One region of the Caldimonas hydrothermalis genome, then DNA from elsewhere that is predicted to be linked to it. Evidence: predicted binding sites of a transcription regulator. Region 1 holds the regulator's gene; the other holds the start of a gene.
What was found. Region 1 encodes NrdR, which represses ribonucleotide reductase genes. Its sites were predicted from a motif close to CACNANATNTNGTG; they were not measured.
Positions count from the first base shown of each region.

Region 2: a site for NrdR is predicted at 7,637-7,650, ahead of AC1ECW_RS04455 (ribonucleoside-diphosphate reductase subunit alpha). Genes of this name have one in related genera too.

Region 1 covers NZ_JBWQXA010000007.1:122,798-132,636, forward strand. Annotated here, with positions in the region: gene AC1ECW_RS10660 (pilus assembly protein) at 1-4,259, opposite strand, end outside; gene AC1ECW_RS10665 (pilus assembly PilX family protein) at 4,301-4,855, opposite strand; gene AC1ECW_RS10670 (PilW family protein) at 4,879-5,988, opposite strand; gene pilV (type IV pilus modification protein PilV) at 5,999-6,460, opposite strand; gene AC1ECW_RS10680 (GspH/FimT family pseudopilin) at 6,448-7,050, opposite strand; gene nrdR (transcriptional regulator NrdR) at 7,125-7,583, opposite strand; gene glyA (serine hydroxymethyltransferase) at 7,603-8,850, opposite strand; ZMP/ZTP riboswitch at 8,936-9,065, opposite strand; gene AC1ECW_RS10695 (lytic transglycosylase domain-containing protein) at 9,142-9,839, opposite strand, start outside.
Region 2 covers NZ_JBWQXA010000002.1:229,850-239,688, reverse strand. Annotated here, with positions in the region: gene prmA (50S ribosomal protein L11 methyltransferase) at 1-323, shown strand, start outside; gene AC1ECW_RS04475 (zinc-ribbon and DUF3426 domain-containing protein) at 372-1,469, shown strand; gene AC1ECW_RS04470 (carbohydrate kinase family protein) at 1,496-2,401, shown strand; gene AC1ECW_RS04465 (histone H1-like DNA-binding protein) at 2,483-2,953, opposite strand; gene AC1ECW_RS04460 (ribonucleotide-diphosphate reductase subunit beta) at 3,164-4,315, opposite strand; gene AC1ECW_RS04455 (ribonucleoside-diphosphate reductase subunit alpha) at 4,524-7,436, opposite strand; gene ampD (1,6-anhydro-N-acetylmuramyl-L-alanine amidase AmpD) at 7,874-8,482, opposite strand; gene AC1ECW_RS04445 (sigma-54-dependent transcriptional regulator) at 8,469-9,839, opposite strand, start outside.

The DNA.
Region 1 (9,839 bases):
TGTTGCAAGATCGATGAGCGAGTCGCTGCCGTGTAGGTGATCTCGTTGGACGGGCCTGTCTCTGGCCGATCCCATATGCCGTAGAAGCTCTGCACGGTCAAATCCGTGGGGTCGCCCTCGGCCACGTAGCGGCCGGTGCCGAAGTAGACCATGAAGCCTCCGTTCGGGTGGCGGCCCACCTCCACCGGCGCCGTGATCGGCTGGCGTTGATCATTGGCGTTGCGCGCGCTGAACAACGGACGATCTCGCGAACCGCTTCGGTTGGCAACGCGCCAGCTCGATGGATTGCTGTTGGACAGATCGAACTTCCAGAGGTTGCCGTAGAGATCGCCCGCATAAACGGTATCGATGATCCGGTCACCATTGGTATCCACCAGCGCCGGTGTGGACAGACCATTGTTGGCACCGTTGTAGGTTGTGCTGCCCGCATCGATTCCGATCCTGGCGATCTGATTGCCGGTGGCCAGATCGACGACATACAAATAGGCCCCCGAGGTCGAGCACTGATGACTTCCTGAAGTCTTGGGATAGCCGTTGCCGAAGATCACACCCCAGCTGCCGTTGGGCAGGCGTGCAATCTGAGGCTGGCTGAAGGTGTAGCACAGTTCCGTGTCGGTGAATTCCCACATCACGCTGCTGGAGGTGACGGCCGTCGGATTGGTGACGTTGATCGCAAACACCGAGCGGCCACCGGCACCCAAACCGCTGACGAGGTAGCTTCCCCAGGCTCCGCTGAGATAGGCCTCGCCGACATAGGGGGAGCCGTCCACGAAGAACTGATGCCGGTCGTTGTAATCGGGATCGGTCAGCTCCCACAGCTTCGGGTAGACGGCTCGCGGCACGTAGGCGAACACCTCGCGGCCGCCGTCGGGGCCCGTGCTGGCATTGAAGGCGTGCAACATGCCATCGTTGGCTCCGACATAAACCATCGGCGTGCGCGTGGCATTGCTGGTCACGAAGGCGTTGTAGGTCGAACCTTCTGTTCCGGGCAGACGCTCATACCCGAAGTACTGCTGCTGGACGTAAAACGGGTCGGAATTGACGATGTCGCCGAGCACCTGATCGCGATCACGGAACACGCCGCTGGCACTGCGAGACCGCTCCAGGCTGCGATCGCCACGCAGGAACTCCAATCGCTGTTCGCCTCGCGAGTCGACCACATTGCCGGGGCCGACGTTGAGTTGATTGCGCTGCGTGTTTGAGAGCGCGCTCCAGGTGAAGTTGACGCCGGTAGTGCCGTTGTGGGTGAGGATGTTGCGATCGCTGGCGGCCGGCAGCAACTGCGCGGCATCCCAGAGCTGGTTGCCCAGGCGACCATTGGACAGGAGTTGAACGGCACGCAGGCTGCCGCTCCAGCGCGTGCTGTCGAAACGGGCCTGAAAGACGGCCGTGTTCGTGCTCAACTGCGTGGAGTTCGCGGCGATGGCCGCTGCAGAGGAGCGGCGGCGCCCGATTTGCTCAAACGCGCGGGCCAGCCCTTCGACCAGGCGCACCGGGTCATTCGCAAACACGAAGTTGTCCGGGTTGCCGTCGCCATTGCTGTCCCATTCGCTCTGAAGATCAGGGCGGTTGTTGTCGTTGGTGTCTCGGAAACCTCCATACTTCGCCGCATACCAAAGCGGATCCTTGAGTGACCCGGCCGAATTTCCGGTGATCGTGTAGGTCACTGATGTCGGTGGGTTGTCGACCGTGCAATTGCGACATCCTCCCGAGGCGTTGATGAAGCCTGTGCTTCCATTCGCGACCGCCCCCGTGTCCTCTCGAATGACGGTGACGTTGCGAGGGTCGGTGTAGTCGAAGTTGTAAATGCCGGAATGGAAATGGGGGCCGTCGTTGTCCGTGCCGGAGATGATGTAGCCGAAGCCCTGGCCGTTCGCAGTCGAAGCAGAGACTGCATCCGTCGTCACCTTGAGAGAGTCCCCAGACACACGATACTCGATGATGCCCCACATGTCCTGGTCGTAGTCGCCGCCGAAGGCGCTATCTTCCCAGTTGACGTAAAACTTGCCGTAAGTCGGTGTTTGTTCGACGATCTTGAAGTCGACCAAGGTGCCGCCTCCGAACGGACCGCTGCCATTGGATGAGCGGTCCAGCCGGTAAGCCGGCAGAATGGTCACGCGACGGCCGTTGGCATTGATCTCGATGCGAGGCACATTGGTTGCCAGAGCCACCCCGTAGGTTTCGACCTTCAAGGCATTCGGAAAATCGGTACCACTCACTCCGGTGGGCAGCGGTTTGATGCGATTGGTGCGCGCGAAATGCGCCAGACCCGCAATCAGATAAGAACCATCCAGTGCGGGGGCTTCAGGGCAAAGCCCCAGTGCTTCACCGAGCGAAGACAGCGTTTTGGCCGAGCACAGGTTGTCCGCCGCCGAACCCGCCCTACCGACAAACCAATTGCCACCATTGATGCCTTCATGAGCGCCGACGGTATCGGTCATCTGGCTCGCCGTGGACGACGAGACGATGGGGCTCAGTCCGCTGACCTGGTCGGCATCGTAGCTCGACACGCTGGCATTGAAGTTGAGCACGCTCAGCGGCGTGCAGTAGTTCTGGTCGTTCAAGGGGGGCGTCCATGTGGCCACCGTCAAACCCAGGGCTTCGTCTTTGCTGCCGCTGTGGGTATACGTGAATGCCGCCGTCGGCGTCGTCCCGGACACGGAAGCCAAATAGCGCAGTGACTCGAGATAGATCTCTGCCATCGGATTGCCCCAGGAGGAGCAATTGCCCTGGTTGACTTCGGGGTCGGAGGCGCCGCTGACACGAATGGCGGTGCGCTGGTAGGTGCAGCCATCGGTGGAGCCATAACTGTCATCGTTCTGATAGCTGTAGCCGTAGATGCGCAGCGCATTGAGGTTGCGCACGATGCCGTTCGTGGGACGCCCGTTGGCATCCGTCTTGAACGTGCCGTCGCGCACGGGATCGGCACTGCGGTGGTTGATGCCCGAGCCGAAATCGGAGACCGGATGACGCAGCACACCGCCAGATACATTGCGTTGGAAAGAACCGGTCATCAGCCCGAAGAGGATCTGCCCGTCATCCCCATACTCTTGGAGCAGTCCGGTCGGCTTGTAATTGCCGGCAGGGTAGCGTTTGCAAGTTTCGCTGCCGATGAGCAAGCTGTTGCAGACCTCGACCCTGGCCACATAGGCACCACGGGCGATGCCCGTACCGAGGCCGTGAACGTCTCTCAGAGGGTTTTCCGCACTGGCATGAATGCCAGACAAAGCGGCACGGTTGCCATTGCTGCGAAAGCCCCCTGCAAAGCCACTTTGAAGGTTGTTTCTCTCCTCTGACCACAGACACTGCTGCTTTTCGTTCGCGCCCCACAGCGTGAAGTTGCCCTGGGCAACGCGGATCAAGGGCGGATTGGTGTTGGTGTGGGACAGCCGGTTCGCCGTGCTCGGGTCATTCCGTCCGATCGTGGTGTTGCAAAACGTGATACCAGACGAATTGAGATTGGTGACTCGCCAGTTGCTGGCACTGCCGGTGGCCCCCGGGGCGATGCCGGAGCTTTCGACCACCAGGGTCATCGAGGTGCCGCTCTTGGCGGACACACCGCCGATCATCCAGCGGGCGCTGTTGGCGGCATCCACCAGGCGGATCTGGTCGCCCACTTCATAGCTGAGGGAGGTCACCACCGTCTTGGTGCCTGCGGAGAAATCGACCGTGCTCGTCGAGGTGGAGGTGGCCGGTGTGTTCAGCGTTGTGGAAAAAGGGGTCAAGCGGGCGATGTCCGTGCCGTTGTAGTACTTCGCATAGGAGTGCGCATCCGTTGGCAGATACGCTCTCTCCAGCACGGTCAGGGACGATGTGTCGGTGCTGCGCATGCCCCCATAGAGGATCTTGCGCACGATGTCCATCCGCGTCATGGACACCCAGTTGAGGAAGTTGCCGCTCCATTGCCCGGATGCGCCCGAGGCGTTGCAGTATTTGTCGGTGGTGGTGGCTGCGGGCGTGAAGCGGTGATTCGTGGTGTTGTAGGTGTAGCACTTGAACGGGTCAAAATAGCCGTAGTAGTTGAAACTGTGCTTGTAGGTCGTGTCCGGTGTCCCGTCACCATCCAGATCGGAGTAATCGTTGTAGGCCTTGTAGGAGAGCTGGTGATCTTTGGAGAGGTTGAGCATCACCATGGGTGGGGTGTCACCCGTCAAGAACAAGGGCCGGTCGGAGATCGGCAAGGCGGCGACCGAGGCTGAGCCCAAGCACAACAACACGCAGACGCTGAGGCGTAGGGAGAAGGCAGCGCGCAGGTTCATATGGAAGTCCATTACGGTATGTTGGCGGTGCTGAAAGGCACTCAACGCCAGAACGTGGTCTGAAGAAATACGACGGCGTTGTCAGATCCTCCGGTCCCGCGTGCGGTGATCCGGAAGACTTGAGCGAATTGCCCCACGCCCTCGCCTTGCTTGACAGAGCTTTCCGGGTCGACCGGCACGGGAGGAAGTTGCTCGATCACATAGCGCGGGGCCGCCGCCACCCCCTGGAGCGTGCCGCTATACACCCTGTAGGCGTGGGTACTGGGTGCTTGGGTCCAGCCGGCCCATGCATGAGGGTTGTCTCTTCCACCCCACGGATTGTTTTGTGTGTGGTACAGGCCCGGTGTCGCGGATGTGGTGGCATCGAAGCTCGGCAGGGTGACCCCGCTCAAAAATGCCTCGGCCTCCCTGAGCGCAGATTCGGCCGCCTGGAACGCCAGGTTTTCGTTGCGCAGATTGCCGGCCATGCGTTCTTCCAGCGTGCTGGTTTGCATGGCGGTCACACCGAGAATCGTCAGCAGCACCAGAAAAATCAAGACCATGACCAACGAGAAGCCTCGCTGGCGTTTCATCGGTTTTTGGGAAGGGGTGTACATGGTTGTCGATGCATAAACCGAGTTCATTCCACCCGATTGCGCAGGGTGATCGTTGTCGAGTACACCTGCCTCAATCGGCGGTCGGTCGAAACGTATGGGGTGGTGGCGCCGCCGATGACGTAAGACATCGCTTCGGTAGCGACGTTGTCTTCGGGTGATTGAACGAGCATTTCGATGCGTGCGCTCACAACCCGGTCCCATTGACCGGCGGATTCCACTTGATCGGCTCGGGAGTAGGTATTCGCCGCACGGTCGTTGTCGGTGTCCACACCGTAGGTGATCTGCATGTTCTCGATGCCTTCCACCAGTTCTTCGGCAGCCGCCCCGTCGCGTGAGATTTCTCGGCGGTACAGTGCGGGCCGTCCGGCGGGATTCGTGCCCACGAAATAGAAGAATGAAGACACCCGCACGACGTCGCCATCCGTGAACTCCTTGCCCAGGGCCGTGGTGGCATTGCCTGGCGTGCCGGTGCCCGTGTTGTGGGCCAACGATCCGCTCGTGTTGGGATTGGCACTGGAGATTTGGAAGATCGCGGCGGCGATGCAGTCCGACACCAAAATGATGTCGCCTTGGGACAAGCCGTTGTTGGCGTCGACCAAAATCGCGGCGGAGCCCGGAGGCGTGCCGCCGGGGTGGGATCGCACGGGAAGCAAGGGCCCGGAAAGGCCGCGGACGATCACGGCATCGCTGCCGGCGACCGGCGCAATCGACCCTGACAGTCCTGCCGGAATGGCTGGTGACCAAGTGCTGCCGCCGACACTTGCGTCGTAGCCGCTGAGCGGTCGCTGGAAATCGAAGGGTGCCGTCGATGCATTGTTCAATGTGTTGTTCACGGTGGCGCTTCCGCCCACACATCCGAAGTAACCCGCTTGGCGAATGTCGCGCGAAAGAAAGGTGAAAGCGAACCGGGCGCTTTCCTGCAAACGGGAGATGCCTTCACCGGACCGATAGGTTTGTCGGCTGCCCACATAAACAGCGGAGATGGCCAGGATCAGGATGAGCCCGATGACCATGGCAACCATCAGTTCCACCAAAGTCAGGCCGCGCGTGGGGCGGACCAAGCGATGCCGGCCGGGGCTGCGAGCCGAGCCGCGAGGGGGAGCGAAAAGGGCGCAGGAACGAGCTGGGCTCACGGCTGGTGCCTCACAATCGGGTCTGGATGTCAAACTGTGTGGGCGAGCCGGCGCCTCGGCTGTCGTCCCATTGAACGATCACGGTCACCAACCCGTCATTGCCAATCTGAACGGAGCCGGTGCCTGCCGGCAAGCGGCGCTGCAGTTCGGCTCGCCATCGGGCCAGATCACGCTCCGGCAAACTGGTGCCGGTCGGCGCAGCAGCCGTCAGCGCAAGGTTGTAGTTTCCTGCCAAGGCTGCTTGTCGATTGGCACGCATGGCGTCGAGAACTTCGTAGCCCAGCATCGTGGCCACTGTGCGGCTGCTGGCGTTCTTGCTTCCGCCCAGCGCGCTGACTTGCAAACCCGCCAGCGCCAACAATCCGAACGAGAGGATGACGATGGTGACCAGCACTTCGACCATGGTCATGCCCTTGTGGGCGGGGCGGGTCATCGGCCGCGCGTTCAACAAAGGACGTCTCAGCCTGCGCATGTGGTCACTCCAATACGAGGGCGGCCCATGGTGTTGACCTCGATGCTGCGGCCTTGCCCTTCCAGGCACAATGAAAAAGTGGCGGTGGCTGCGGTCACCAAGCCGCCAGACCCGTTGATGCCGATGGCGCTGCCATCGGGACGAAAAGACACGCCGCGGGCGAAATCACTGTTCACCGACAGCGTGGAAGCACGCAGGGCGCTGAAAACTCTCAATGCCTCGTCGGAGCCATCGATGACGCCTGCGGAGTTGCTCGCAAGGTGGGTGTTGTCAACGAAGACGATCCAGCCACTGGCCCAACTGTTGCCCGAACCGGTGCCGCACGCCAGCGGGGTGGCCGTCGGGTCATCGGTTCGGCAGACCGTGACACGAACGCCACGCTTGACGGCCTCCGAGCGCGCCAAGTTGAGGGCGCCGATCAATTCATTCGACTGAGACGAGAGTCGATTGCGAGTGAAGAAGTCGTTGAAATTGGGGCCGGCGATCACAGCCAGGATCGCAACGATAGCGATCGTGACCATGAGTTCGATCAATGAGAATCCGGATAGCTGTGGGCGCACGGTAGAGCCTCCTCGATTGGAAGCTATCACTGCTTTTGGGCGCTGGGTTGGCCCACCCGACAAGTGGTTGCCAGTCGTCGACGTACGGAACGGCGAGTTCGCCCTCAGCGCCCGCGCCGTGAAGTTTCTCTCACCGCGTTCATGAACTCGCTGACGTCATCGAAACTGCGGTAGACGGAGGCAAAGCGGATGTAGGCGACCTTGTCCAGGCGCTTGAGCTCGCGCATGACCCATTCGCCCACACGGGTGCTGCTGACCTCGCGCTCGCCACTGTGCAGCAGCGAGGTCTCGATGCGCGAGACGGCCTGGTCGAGCGCCTCGGCGCTGACGGGGCGCTTGCGCAGCGCCAGCGTCATCGAGGCGCGCAGCTTGGCCGGGTCGAACTCGGTGCGTCGCCCGTCCTTCTTGACGATGGACGGGTATTCGATCTCCGCGCGCTCGTAGGTGGTGAAGCGCTTGTCGCACCCCATGCAGCGCCGCCGCCGCCGGATCACGTCCCCCTCGTCGGATTCACGGGTCTCGACGACCTGGGTCTCCTCGTGGCCGCAGAAGGGGCAGCGCATGGCGGGCGGCGGGTGGGGTTCAGCGGTAGACCGGGAAGCGGCGGGTCAGTTCGTGGACCTTGGCACGCACCGCGGCGATGTGGGCCTCGTCCTGGGGGTTGTCCAGCACATCGGCGATCAGGTGGGCAGTGGCCACGGCCTCGGCTTCGGTGAAGCCGCGGGTGGTCATGGCCGGCGAACCCAGGCGGATGCCGCTGGTGACCATGGGCTTTTGCGGGTCGTTGGGGATGCCGTTTTTGTTGCAGGTGATGTGCGCGCGGCCCAGCACGGCTTCCGCTTCCTTGCCGGTCAGGCCCTTGGGACGCAGGTCCACCAGCATCACGTGGCTTTCGGTGCGGCCGCTGACGATGCGCAGGCCGCGGGCCATCAGGGTTTCGGCCAGGGCCTGGGCGTTCTTGACCACCTGTTGCTGGTAGGCCTTGAACTGCGGCGACAGGGCTTCCTTGAAGGCCACGGCCTTGGCAGCGATGACGTGCATCAGCGGGCCGCCCTGGATGCCGGGGAAGATCGCGCTGTTGATCTGCTTGGCCACATGGTCCTTCATCAGGATGATGCCGCCACGCGGGCCGCGCAGGCTCTTGTGGGTGGTGGAGGTCACCACGTCGGCAAAGGGCACGGGGTTGGGGTAGACGCCGCCGGCGATCAGCCCGGCGTAGTGGGCCATGTCCACCATGAAGTAGGCGCCGACGGCCTTGGCGACCCGGGCAAAACGCTCGAAGTCGATGCGCAGGCTGTAGGCGGAGGCCCCGGCGATGATGAGCCTGGGCTTGTGCTCGTGCGCCAGGCGCTCCATCGCGTCGTAGTCGATCTCTTCCTTTTCGTTCAGGCCGTAGCTGACGACCTTGAACCATTTGCCGGACATGTTCAGCGGCATGCCGTGGGTCAGGTGGCCCCCTTCGGCCAGGCTCATGCCCATGATGGTGTCGCCCGGCTGCAGCAGCCCGAAGAACACCCCCTGGTTGGCCTGGGAGCCGGAGTTGGGCTGGACGTTGGCATGTTCGGCGCCGAACAAGGCCTTGAGGCGGTCGATGGCGAGCTGCTCGACGATGTCGACGTATTCGCAGCCGCCGTAATAGCGCTTGCCGGGATAGCCCTCGGCGTATTTGTTGGTGAGCTGGCTGCCCTGGGCGGCCATCACGGCCGGGGAGGCATAGTTCTCTGAGGCGATCAGCTCGATGTGGTCTTCCTGGCGCTGGTTTTCCTGCTGGATGGCAGCCCAGATCTCGGGGTCGACGTTGGCGACGGTGGAGGTGGAGCGGTCGAACATGGCAGTCCTCTTCAGTGCGATGAAGTCCCTCTCGTAGTGCCGGCGGCGGCTGCGACAGCGCACCCGCATACCGCGTGCTGGATCGGAGGGCTGCCCAGGCGAACGGCGAAACGGCGGCGCCCGAGGCGGCCGCCGGCTGCACTTCCCGGTGGTTCACCACCTCAGGCGCTCACCCCGGGGCGGGGTGGGCCTTATCGCCAGTTGTGCAACGGCCGCAGTGTACTGGAGAACGCGGCACACCGGCCTGCGGTGCGCAGGAGCACCGCAGGCCGGGTGCCGCAAGATGGAGATTCAGGAGGCCTGGGCCACCTGGGTGTCGGCGCTTGGCTGATGGGCAGCATTGGTCTCGGGCGCGGAGGCTGCGGCAGCCGGCGCCGTGGCCGGGGCGCTCGTGCGCACGAGTTGCGGCACCGTGACGGGCACCGGGCGGCCCTGGGCCACGTTGCGCAGGTGGTTGCGCTCGGACAGCACCTTGGCTGCATAGCCGCCGTCGTGGGGCAGGTTGGCCGCGCCCACGTACCACTTCAGGCCACCTTCCAGGCTGCCGGCGCGGCTGATGTACTCGCGCAGGATCTGGGCGCCCACGCGCAGGTTGCTCACCGGGTCGAAGGCCGCATGGGTGCCGCCGAAGGCCTCGTACTTGTCATCGTGGACGCGGGTCATGACCTGCATCAAGCCCTGGGCGCCCACCGGGCTCTGGGCGAAGGGGTTGAAGCTCGATTCGATGGCGATCACGGCCAGCAGCAAGGTGGGGTCCAGGCCGGTGCGTTCACCGACCTCCCAGGCCTCCTTGACCAACCGGGCCACCGGCTCGGGCGCGACGCGGTAGCGGCGCGAGATCCACTGGACGATCGCGGCCTGCTCCTTGCCGAGTTCGCGGGGGTCCGCGGCGGTGACGCGCCGGATGGCCTCAGGCTCGGCCAGCGCGGCCACGAGGCTCTCGTCCTCGCTCAGGCGTGCCTCCTGGCGCTGGAGCAGCCAGCCCAGGG
Region 2 (9,839 bases), on a different contig from region 1:
ACATCGACGCCGTCGACATCGACCCGGCCGCCGTCGAAGCCACCGGCCGCAACGCGCAAGCCAATGGCGTCGTGCTCCACGCCGGGCTGCCCGAGCGGGCCCAGGGCACTTATCCGCTCGTGCTGGCCAACATCCTGGCCACACCGCTCAAGCTGCTTGCACCGCTGCTGTGCGGCCATGTCGAACGCGGCGGCCACCTGGTGCTCGCCGGCATCCTGGAGCGCCAGGCCGACGAACTTCGCGCCGCCTATGCCCCTTGGCTGCACCTGCAAGTGAGCGATCGGGACGAGGGCTGGATCCTGATGACCGCCCGCCGTGACTGAGCCGCGCGTCCGCCGGGACGGGCCCCTCGTCATGGCATCATTCGCGCCATGAGCCTGGCCACCCGCTGCCCCGCCTGCCATACCGCCTTCCGTGTGGTGCAGGACCAGCTCAAGGTGTCCGAGGGATGGGTGCGTTGCGGCCGCTGCAACGAAGTCTTCAATGCCCTCGAAGGGCTCTTCGACCTCGAGCGCGACCCGGCCCCCACCAGCGGCACGGCCCCGACCTCCAGCCCACCGGGAGACAGCCCGACCGCCACCGTGCAGGCCGGCCTGGGCGCCTTGCTGTCGCGGGCCTCGAGCGACCTGGCTCCGCCACCGCCCCACGCCCACCCCACGGCCGCTACCCGCCCCCCCAGCCCCACCCGGCAGGACCAAGCCGGCGACGACGACGCCCCCACCACCTCCGAGGTGCTGGACTCGCGCTTCCTTGACCGCAGCACTTACGGCGCCCAGCACGACGGGGACGTGGAACACGGGTTCGCCGATGCCCGTCTGGACAGCCGCCTGCATGGCCAGGACGACCCCGACGCACCGCGCCCTGTGGCCTGGACACCCCGGGCCGGCCCGCCTCCCGCACCGGGCGCACGGCGCCGCAGCCCACGCGCGAGCGATGCGACGCTGGATGACCCCGCCGCCACCCCCGGCTTCTTGCGACGGGCCGAGCGTGAAGCCCGCTGGCGCCACCCCGCAGTGCGTGCTGCGCTGAGCCTGGCCGCCTTGCTCCTGCTGGCCGGCCTGGCCTTGCAGTGGGGCCACCACGAACGCAACTGGCTCGCCGCCCACCACCCGAGTGCACGCCCCTGGCTGGAGCAACTGTGTGCCTGGACCGGCTGCCGTGTCGGCCCCTGGCAGTCCATCGATCATGTCGTCGTGGACAGCAGCAGCCTGACCCCCGGCGGCACGCCGGACAGCTACCGCTTGTCGGTGCAGCTGCGCAACCGAGCCGACGTGGCCCTGGCCGTGCCGGCCATCGAACTGGCACTGACCGATCTGCAAGGCGAGCTCGTCACCCGCCGCGCGCTGCTGCCCTCGGACTTCCGTGCCGGCGACACCCTTGCGGCGCGCGGCGACCTCACCTTGCGCCTGGACTTCCGCACCCCCGGTCACCGCGTGGCCGGCTACACGGTCGAAGCCTTCTACCCCTGACGATTTCCTTTGCCCGGAGCTTGTCCATGCCTGCGCTGATTTGCGGTTCCCTCGCGTTCGACACCATCACCAACTTCCACGGACGCTTTCGCGATCAGATCCTGCCGGAACAGATCCACATCCTGAACGTCTCCTTTCTCGTGCCCACGCTGCGCCGCGAGTTCGGGGGCTGCGCCGGCAACATCGCCTACACACTGCACCAGCTCGGCGGCACCCCGCTGGTGATGGCCGCCCTCGGCAGCGACGGGCAGGACTACCTCCAACGCCTGCGCGACTGGGGCGTGTCCACCGAATTCGTGCGGGTGGTCGAGGACCACTACACCGCCCAGGCGATCATCATGACCGACCTGGACAACAACCAGATCACCGCCTTCCACCCGGGCGCGATGGCGCAGGCCCACCTCACCCGCATCAGCGCACACCCGGACATCGCCCTGGCCATCATCGCCCCGGACGGACGCGAGGCCATGCTCGGCCACGCCGAACAGCTCGCTGCAGCCGGCATCCCTTTCATCTTCGATCCGGGCCAGGGCCTGCCGATGTTCAACGGCGAGGAACTGCGCCGCTTCGTGTCCCAGGCCACCTGGGTCGCACTGAACGACTACGAGGCCCGCATGCTGTGCGAACGCACCGGCCAGGACCTGGCCACGCTGTCGCGTTCGCACCTGCGCGGCGTGGTGGTCACGCTCGGTGAGCAGGGCTGTGAAGTCTGGGTCCAGGGCGAGCGTCAGCACATCCCGGGCGTGAAGGCCCAGGCCGTGGTCGACCCCACCGGCTGCGGCGATGCCTTCCGCGCTGCGCTGCTCTATGGCCTGGAGCGCGGCTGGCCCCTGGCGCGCTGCGCCGAACTGGGCAACCGGCTGGGGGCGCTGAAGATCGCCTGCAGCGGCCCCCAGAACCACCGCGTCGACCGGGCCGCGCTCGGCCTGTGACCCCCTGAAAGAAAAAACCCGGCCAAGGCCGGGTTCTTGGTGCACAGGGCGCCGCCCGCGCAAGCAGCGGCGCCCGAGCGCTCAGGGCTTGTTGCCCGTCGGGAAAGGCCAGGCCGCCTGCGGGCTCAGGGCCGTCTTGGCGGCAGGTGCTGCCGGCGCTGCAGGGGCAGCGGGGGCAGGGGCAGCCTTCGCAGCAGGCTTCTTGGCCGCCGGCTTCTTCGCAGCCGCCTTCTTGGCCGGCGCCTTCTTGGCGACGGCCTTCTTGGCGGCGACCTTCTTCACCGCCGCCTTCTTGGCGGGGGCCTTCTTCGCGGGCGCCTTCTTGGCCGCGACCTTCTTCACCGCTGCCTTCTTGGCGGGCGCGGCCTTCTTGGCCACGACCTTCTTGGCCGGGGCCTTCTTGGCCGCGACCTTCTTCACCGCCGCCTTCTTAGCGGGTGCGGCCTTCTTGGCCACGACCTTCTTGGCCGGGGCCTTCTTCGCAGCGGCCTTCTTGGCGGCCGGCTTCTTCGCTGCCGCCTTCTTGGCGGCCGGTTTCTTCGCAGTTGCCATGACGAATCTCCTTGATCAAGTGGCAAAGAGCACCGCGCCGCTCGATACAGCGCGGAGATTCACTGCCCGGGGTTCTGTCCTTGCGGGACGCCCCGGTGCGGTGAATGCGTTGGCAGGCAGTCCGGGCGGCTTCTGCGTCCGCTGCGTCTGGCCTGCAGATCCTGTTGTTTTTCGTTCATGCCCCGAAGCCCGGCCTCATGCCGCGGCGCTTCAATCCCAGGACAGCGCGCCACCGGACTGGTACTCGATGACGCGGGTCTCGAAGAAATTGCGCTCTTTCTTCAGGTCGATCATTTCGCTCATCCACGGAAACGGGTTCTCCTCGTTCGGGAAGAGCTCCTCCAGGCCAATCTGCGTGGCGCGCCGATTCGCGATGTAGCGCAGATAGCCCTTGAACATCGAGGCATTCAGCCCCAGCACGCCGCGCGGCATGGTGTCCTCGGCGTAGCGGTACTCGAGCTCGACCGCCTTGAGGAACAGCGCCTTGATCTCGGCGCGGAATTGCGGCGTCCACAGGTGCGGGTTCTCGAGCTTGATCTGGTTGATCAGGTCGATGCCGAAGTTGCAGTGCATCGACTCGTCTCGCAGGATGTACTGGTACTGCTCGGCCGCGCCGGTCATCTTGTTCTGGCGGCCCAGCGCCAGGATCTGGGTGAAGCCGACGTAGAAGAACAGGCCCTCCATCAGGCAGGCGAAGACGATCAGGCTCTTGAGCAGCGTCTGGTCGTTCTCCGGCGTGCCGGTCTTGAAGGCCGGGTCCATGATCGCGTCGATGAAGGGGATCAGGAACTCGTCCTTGTCCCGGATCGAGGGGATCTCATGGTAGGCGTTGAAGATCTCGCCTTCGTCCAGCCCCAGCGACTCGACGATGTACTGGTAGGCGTGGGTGTGGATGGCCTCCTCGAACGCCTGGCGCAGCAGGAACTGACGGCACTCGGGCGCCGTGATGTGGCGGTAGGTGCCCAGCACGATGTTGTTGGCCGCCAGCGAATCGGCGGTGACGAAGAAGCCGAGGTTGCGCTTGATGATGCGGCGCTCGTCCTCGGTCAGGCCGTTGGGGTCCTTCCACAGCGCGATGTCGCGAGACATGTTGATCTCCTGCGGCATCCAGTGGTTGGCGCACGTGGCGAGGTACTTCTCCCAGGCCCACTTGTACTTGAACGGAACGAGCTGGTTGACGTCGGTCTGGCCGTTGATGATGCGCTTGTCGGCGACATTCACGCGGCGCGTGGAGACCGGGGCGGCGGCAAGCGCTGCCGCCTGGGGTGACGATGCCGCGGACCGCGCTGCGCCAGGCGTCACGGACACGGTCTGCATCGCAAGAGAGTTCGAAGCTTGGAGGTCTTCTTCCCAGGCCAACATGGTGGACTTCCTATGGGTGCGAATTATGAGAGTGTTGTGTTCAAACACCAAGCACTTCTTGACAACGACGCGATGAACTTGTTGCTGTGCTGCATCGAAATCGGCACTCGATGCAGCTCGTCATCGCAGCCTGGAGCGGGAACACACACGATGGAGGCGATGCGAGCACGCAGCCAGGCGCCGCGCCTCGCATCGCACAGGTCTGTGTTTACTGGCAGGCCTCGCAGGTCGGATCGTCGATCGCGCAGAACTTCACATCGGTCGCGGGCACGGCGGCCATCTGCGCACGCGCCTGCTCGGCCGCGGTCTCCAGCGCCGAGGCAGCGGACGTCACGCCGCCCTGCGTGGGCACGGCATTGAGCTGGCCCGTCTTCACCGTGGACTTCTCGGCATGCGTCGCGCCGATGGTGCGCAGGTAGTAGGTGGTCTTCAGGCCACGCTGCCAGGCGAGCTTGTAGGTCTCGTCGAGCTTCTTGCCCGAGGCGCCGGCCATGTAGATGTTCAGGCTCTGGGCCTGGTCGATCCACTTCTGCCGACGCGCGGCGGCCTCGACCAGCCACATCGGCTCGATCTCGAAGGCCGTGGCATAGAGCTGCTTGAGGTCCTCGGGCACACGATCAATGCGGCGCAGCGAGCCGTCGAAATGCTTGAGGTCCATGACCATCACGTCATCCCACAGGTCCAGCTTCTTCAGGTCGCGCACCAGGTACTCGTTGACCACGGTGAATTCACCCGAGAGGTTGGATTTGACCGAGAGGTTGCCGAAGCAGGGCTCGATCGAAGCGTCCACGCCGATGATGTTGGAGATGGTCGCCGTCGGGGCGATGGCCACGCAGTTGGAGTTGCGCATGCCGTGCCGGGCGATGCGGCTGCGCAGCGCCTCCCAGTCCATCGTCGAGGAGGTGTCCACCTCGACGTAGCCGCCGCGCTCCTGCGCCAGCAGCTTCAGCGTGTCCAGCGGCAGGATGCCGCGGTCCCACAGCGAGCCGCGGTAGCTGGAATAGCGGCCACGCTCCTCGGCCAGCTCGGTGGACGCCCAGTAGGCGTAGTAGCACACCGCCTCCATGGAGCGGTCGGCGAACTCCACGGCAGCCTGGCTGGCATAGGGGATGCGCAGTTGGTACAGGGCGTCCTGGAAACCCATGATCCCCAGGCCGACCGGGCGGTGGCGCAGGTTGGAGTCGCGGGCCTTCTTGACGGCGTAGTAGTTGATGTCGATGACGTTGTCCAGCATGCGCATGGCCGTGGCCACCGTCTTCTTCAGCTTCTCGTGGTCGATGCCGCCGTCTTTGAGGTGCCGCGCCAGGTTCACCGAGCCCAGGTTGCACACGGCGATTTCCTGGTCGTTGGTGTTCAGCGTGATTTCGGTGCACAGGTTGCTGCTGTGCACCACGCCGACATGCTGCTGCGGCGAACGCACGTTGCAGGCGTCCTTGAAGGTGATCCACGGATGCCCGGTCTCGAACAGCATGGTCAGCATCTTGCGCCACAGATCGACGGCCCGCACCTTCTTGTAGAGCTTGATCTCGCCGCGCGCGACCATCTCCTCGTAGCGGGTATAGGCGGCCTCGAAGTCCTTGCCGAACTTGTCGTGCAGGTCCGGGCAGGTGGAGGGCGAGAACAGCGTCCACTCGCCGTTTTCCATCACCCGCTTCATGAACAGATCGGGGATCCAGTTCGCCGTGTTCATGTCGTGGGTGCGGCGGCGGTCGTCGCCGGTGTTCTTGCGCAGTTCGAGGAACTCCTCGACGTCCAGGTGCCAGGTTTCGAGGTAGGCGCACACCGCACCCTTGCGCTTGCCGCCTTGATTGACGGCCACGGCGGTGTCGTTGACCACCTTCAGGAAAGGCACGACGCCCTGGCTTTCCCCGTTGGTGCCCTTGATGTGGCTGCCCAGCGCGCGCACGCGCGTCCAGTCGTTGCCCAGGCCGCCGGCGAACTTCGACAGCAGCGCGTTTTCCTTGATGGCCTCGTAGATGCCGTCCAGGTCGTCGGGCACGGTGGTGAGATAGCAGCTGGATAGCTGCGAGCGGCGCGTGCCGGAGTTGAACAGGGTGGGCGTGCTCGACATGAAGTCGAAGCTCGACAGCACCTCGTAGAACTCGATGGCGCGGGCCTCGCGGTCGATCTCGTTGAGCGCCAGGCCCATGGCCACGCGCATGAAGAAGGCCTGCGGCAGCTCGATGCGCTGCTTGCGGATGTGCAGGAAGTAGCGGTCGTACAGGGTCTGCAGGCCCAGGTAGTCGAACTGCAGGTCGCGCTCGGCCTTGAGCGCCGCACCCAGACGGGCCAGGTCGAATTGCAGCAGCCGCTCGTCGAGCAGCTCGGCGTCCACCCCCTTCTTGATGAAGCCAGGGAAGTACTCGGCATAGCGCTGGTGCATCTCGGCCTGGGTGACCTCCTCGCCGAGGATCTCCTTGCGGATGGTGTGCAGCAGCAGCCGCGCGGTGGCGCGGGTGTAGGCCGGGTCCTTCTCGATCAGGGTGCGCGCGGCCAGGATGGCGGCCTTGTGCACCTCGTCCATCGGCACGCCGTCGTAGAGGTTGCGGCGCGTCTCGGCCAGGATGGGCTCGGGCTTGACGTCCTCGCCCAGGCCCTCGCAGGCGGACACGATCAGGGCTTGCAGGCGGTTCATGTCCAGCGGCACGCGGTGGCCGCCATCGACCACCATCAGCGCCGGCTGGGTCTGCTGGGCGGCGGCTTGCTCGCCCTGGCGCGCACGCTCCTGGGCGCGGCGCTCACGATAGAGCACGTAGGCCCGTGCCACCTCGTGGTGGCCGCCGCGCATCAGGCCGAGCTCGACCTGGTCCTGCACGTCCTCGATGTGGAAGGTGCCTCCGCCCGGGCGCGAGCGCAGCAGGGCGCGCACCACCGCCTCGGTGAGGCTGTCCACCGTCTCGCGCACGCTGGCCGAGGCCGCACCCTGCGTTCCGTGCACCGCCAGAAAGGCCTTCATCAGGGCCACCGCGATCTTGTGCGGCTCGAAGGCGACCACCGCACCGTTGCGGCGGATGATCTGGTAGCCGGCATAGGCCGAGGTGGTGGTACCGGCCGGACGGCCGGCGGCGGCGCTGAAGGCGGAGCCGGCGTGCGGCTCGGTGCTGGCGATGGTGGTCTGCATGGATTCCCCTAGATCTGCATACGGTGTGGCATGGCCCGCAGCGTCGGTGGCCGGGCGAGGTCCCAATGGCCGGCCCGACGGGCAGTCGTGCACTTGTTGTCTGGACATCTGCGCTGCGCGCGGCTCCGGCGGCTCGGCGGCCGGCCTGGCTGACGTGTGTCACCGTGTCTCGGAGGGGCGCACGGCATCGCAGTGAAAAACACTATATCTAGTGTACCGGACCGTTTCAAGCGCTATCCCTAGTGTCCGAAGGACACGCAATGCAGGATTGACGAATGCGGGATTTGGTGCTTGCGCTGCCCGTGCGACGAAGCGCTCGAACCGCCTGACCGGCCGCCAGGCCGCAGCACGACGGCCACCGCGCGAGCGCATCCAGGCTGGATGCGGGCTGGCGCCGCGTCGTTCGGCGCCAAGCCGCGCCGGCATTGGCGTGGGCGTCAGCTCGCCGCAGGGTCCAGGGGGGTGAAGCACGCCGGCGGCCAGCCCAGCAAGCGTTGCAAGCCCTCCCAATCGAAGGCCGCGCCGGGGTCGGCCTTGCGGAGCGGGGCCACATGTTCGTGACCGGTGACGTGGGCGATCGGATACGCTGCACGCAGATCGCGCAGCAAGGCGGCGAGCACGCGGTACTGCACCGGCGCGAAGGCCTCGCCCTCCAGGCCCTCGAGCTCGATGCCCACGCTGAAGTCGTTGCAGTTCTCGCGCCCCCGGAACGCGGAGCGGCCTGCATGCCAGGCCCGTCGATCGCAGGAGACGAACTGCAGCAGCTCGCCGTCGCGCCGCACCACGAAATGGGCCGACACCTCCAGCCCGCGCAGGCGTTCGAAGTAGGGATGCCGGCACACGTCGAGCCGGTTGGTGAAGAAGGCCTCGATCTCGTCACCGCCGTAGCGGCCCGGCGGCAGGCTGATCGAGTGGATCACCACGAGGTCGGGCACCGTGCCCGGGGGGCGTTCTCCCTGATTGGGGCTGGGCACCGCACGCGCGCCGGCCAGCCAGCCCTCGCGCCAGCGTGCGGCCGGCTCGCGCGCCGGCTCAGTCGGCGGCATCGCCATCGGTGGCCACGCCATGCTCGGCCACCATCACGCCCAGCCGCGCCATGCGGTAGCGCATCTGCCGCAGGGACAGGCCGAGGCTGGCACCGGCCGCGGTGCGGTTGTAGCGGTGCCGCTCCAGCGCACGGATGAGGATGTCGCGCTCGACGGAGTCGAGGTAGGCCTCCAGGTTGGACGGCAAGGCCGGCTCGCCGGTGGCACCGCCGTGCGCCGTCGAAGGCGGTGCGGGGGCGTCGAGATCCTGGGACTGGGTGTCGCCGTCCAGGTCGTCGGGCAGGGACAGCGCCCCTTCGTCGACCCAGTCGCCGCCGGACAGGGCGACGGCGCGGTGCAGCAGGTTCTCCAGCTCGCGCACATTGCCAGGGAAGGCATAGCGACGCAATTGCTCCAGCGCCTGCGGCGCCAGCCGCGGGGGCGGCCACACGCCGGCATCCTGGGCGATGCGTTCGAGCACACGCTCGCAGATGGCCGGCAGATCCTCCAGGCGCTCGCGCAGCGGCGGCACACGGATCTGGATGACGTTGAGGCGGTAGTACAGATCCTGACGGAAGCGCCCGGCCTGCACCTCGGCGGCCAAGTCCTTGTGAGTGGCGCTGATGATGCGCACGTCCACCGGCGTCTCGCTCACCGCCCCCACCGGGCGCACGGCACGCTCCTGGATGACGCGCAGCAGCTTGGACTGCATCGACAGCGGCAGGTCGCCGATCTCGTCGAGGAAGAGGGTGCCGCCGCGCGCGGCCTGGAAGAAGCCTTCACGGTCCTCGTTGGCGCCGGTGAAGGCCCCCTTGCGGTAACCGAAGAATTCGGCCTCCAGCAGTTGCTCGGGAATGGCACCGCAGTTGACCGCGATGAAGGGCTGATCCTGGCGCGGGCTGACCTCGTGGATGGCGCGCGCGACCAGTTCCTTGCCAGTGCCCGATTCGCCAGCCACCAGGACCGGTGCCATGCTGCGGGCCACCTTGTCGATGAGGCTGCGCACTTGCTGCATGGCCGGGGATTGGCCGGCCATGCGCTCCAGGGCCCGGCGCGCCGCACCACCGGTGCCGCCCGCGCCCGTGCGCACGGCAGACCGCGGCGCAGGGGCCGCAGCCACCGGCACCGAGGGGCCGGCTGCGCTCTGACGCCCGAGCGCCGAGGCGATCACCGCGCGGAACTGCCGCAGGTCCACCGGCTTGGTGAGGTAGTCGTAAGCCCCCGCCTTGAGCGCCTCGACGGCGTTCTCCGGCGAGCCGAAGGCGGTGATCACGATGGTCTTCTCGCGCCGGCCGGCCTGTTCGAGGCGGCGCAGCAGGTCCAGGCCGGTGCCGTCGGGCAGGCGCACGTCGGTGATCACGGCGCTGTAGGTGCGGTC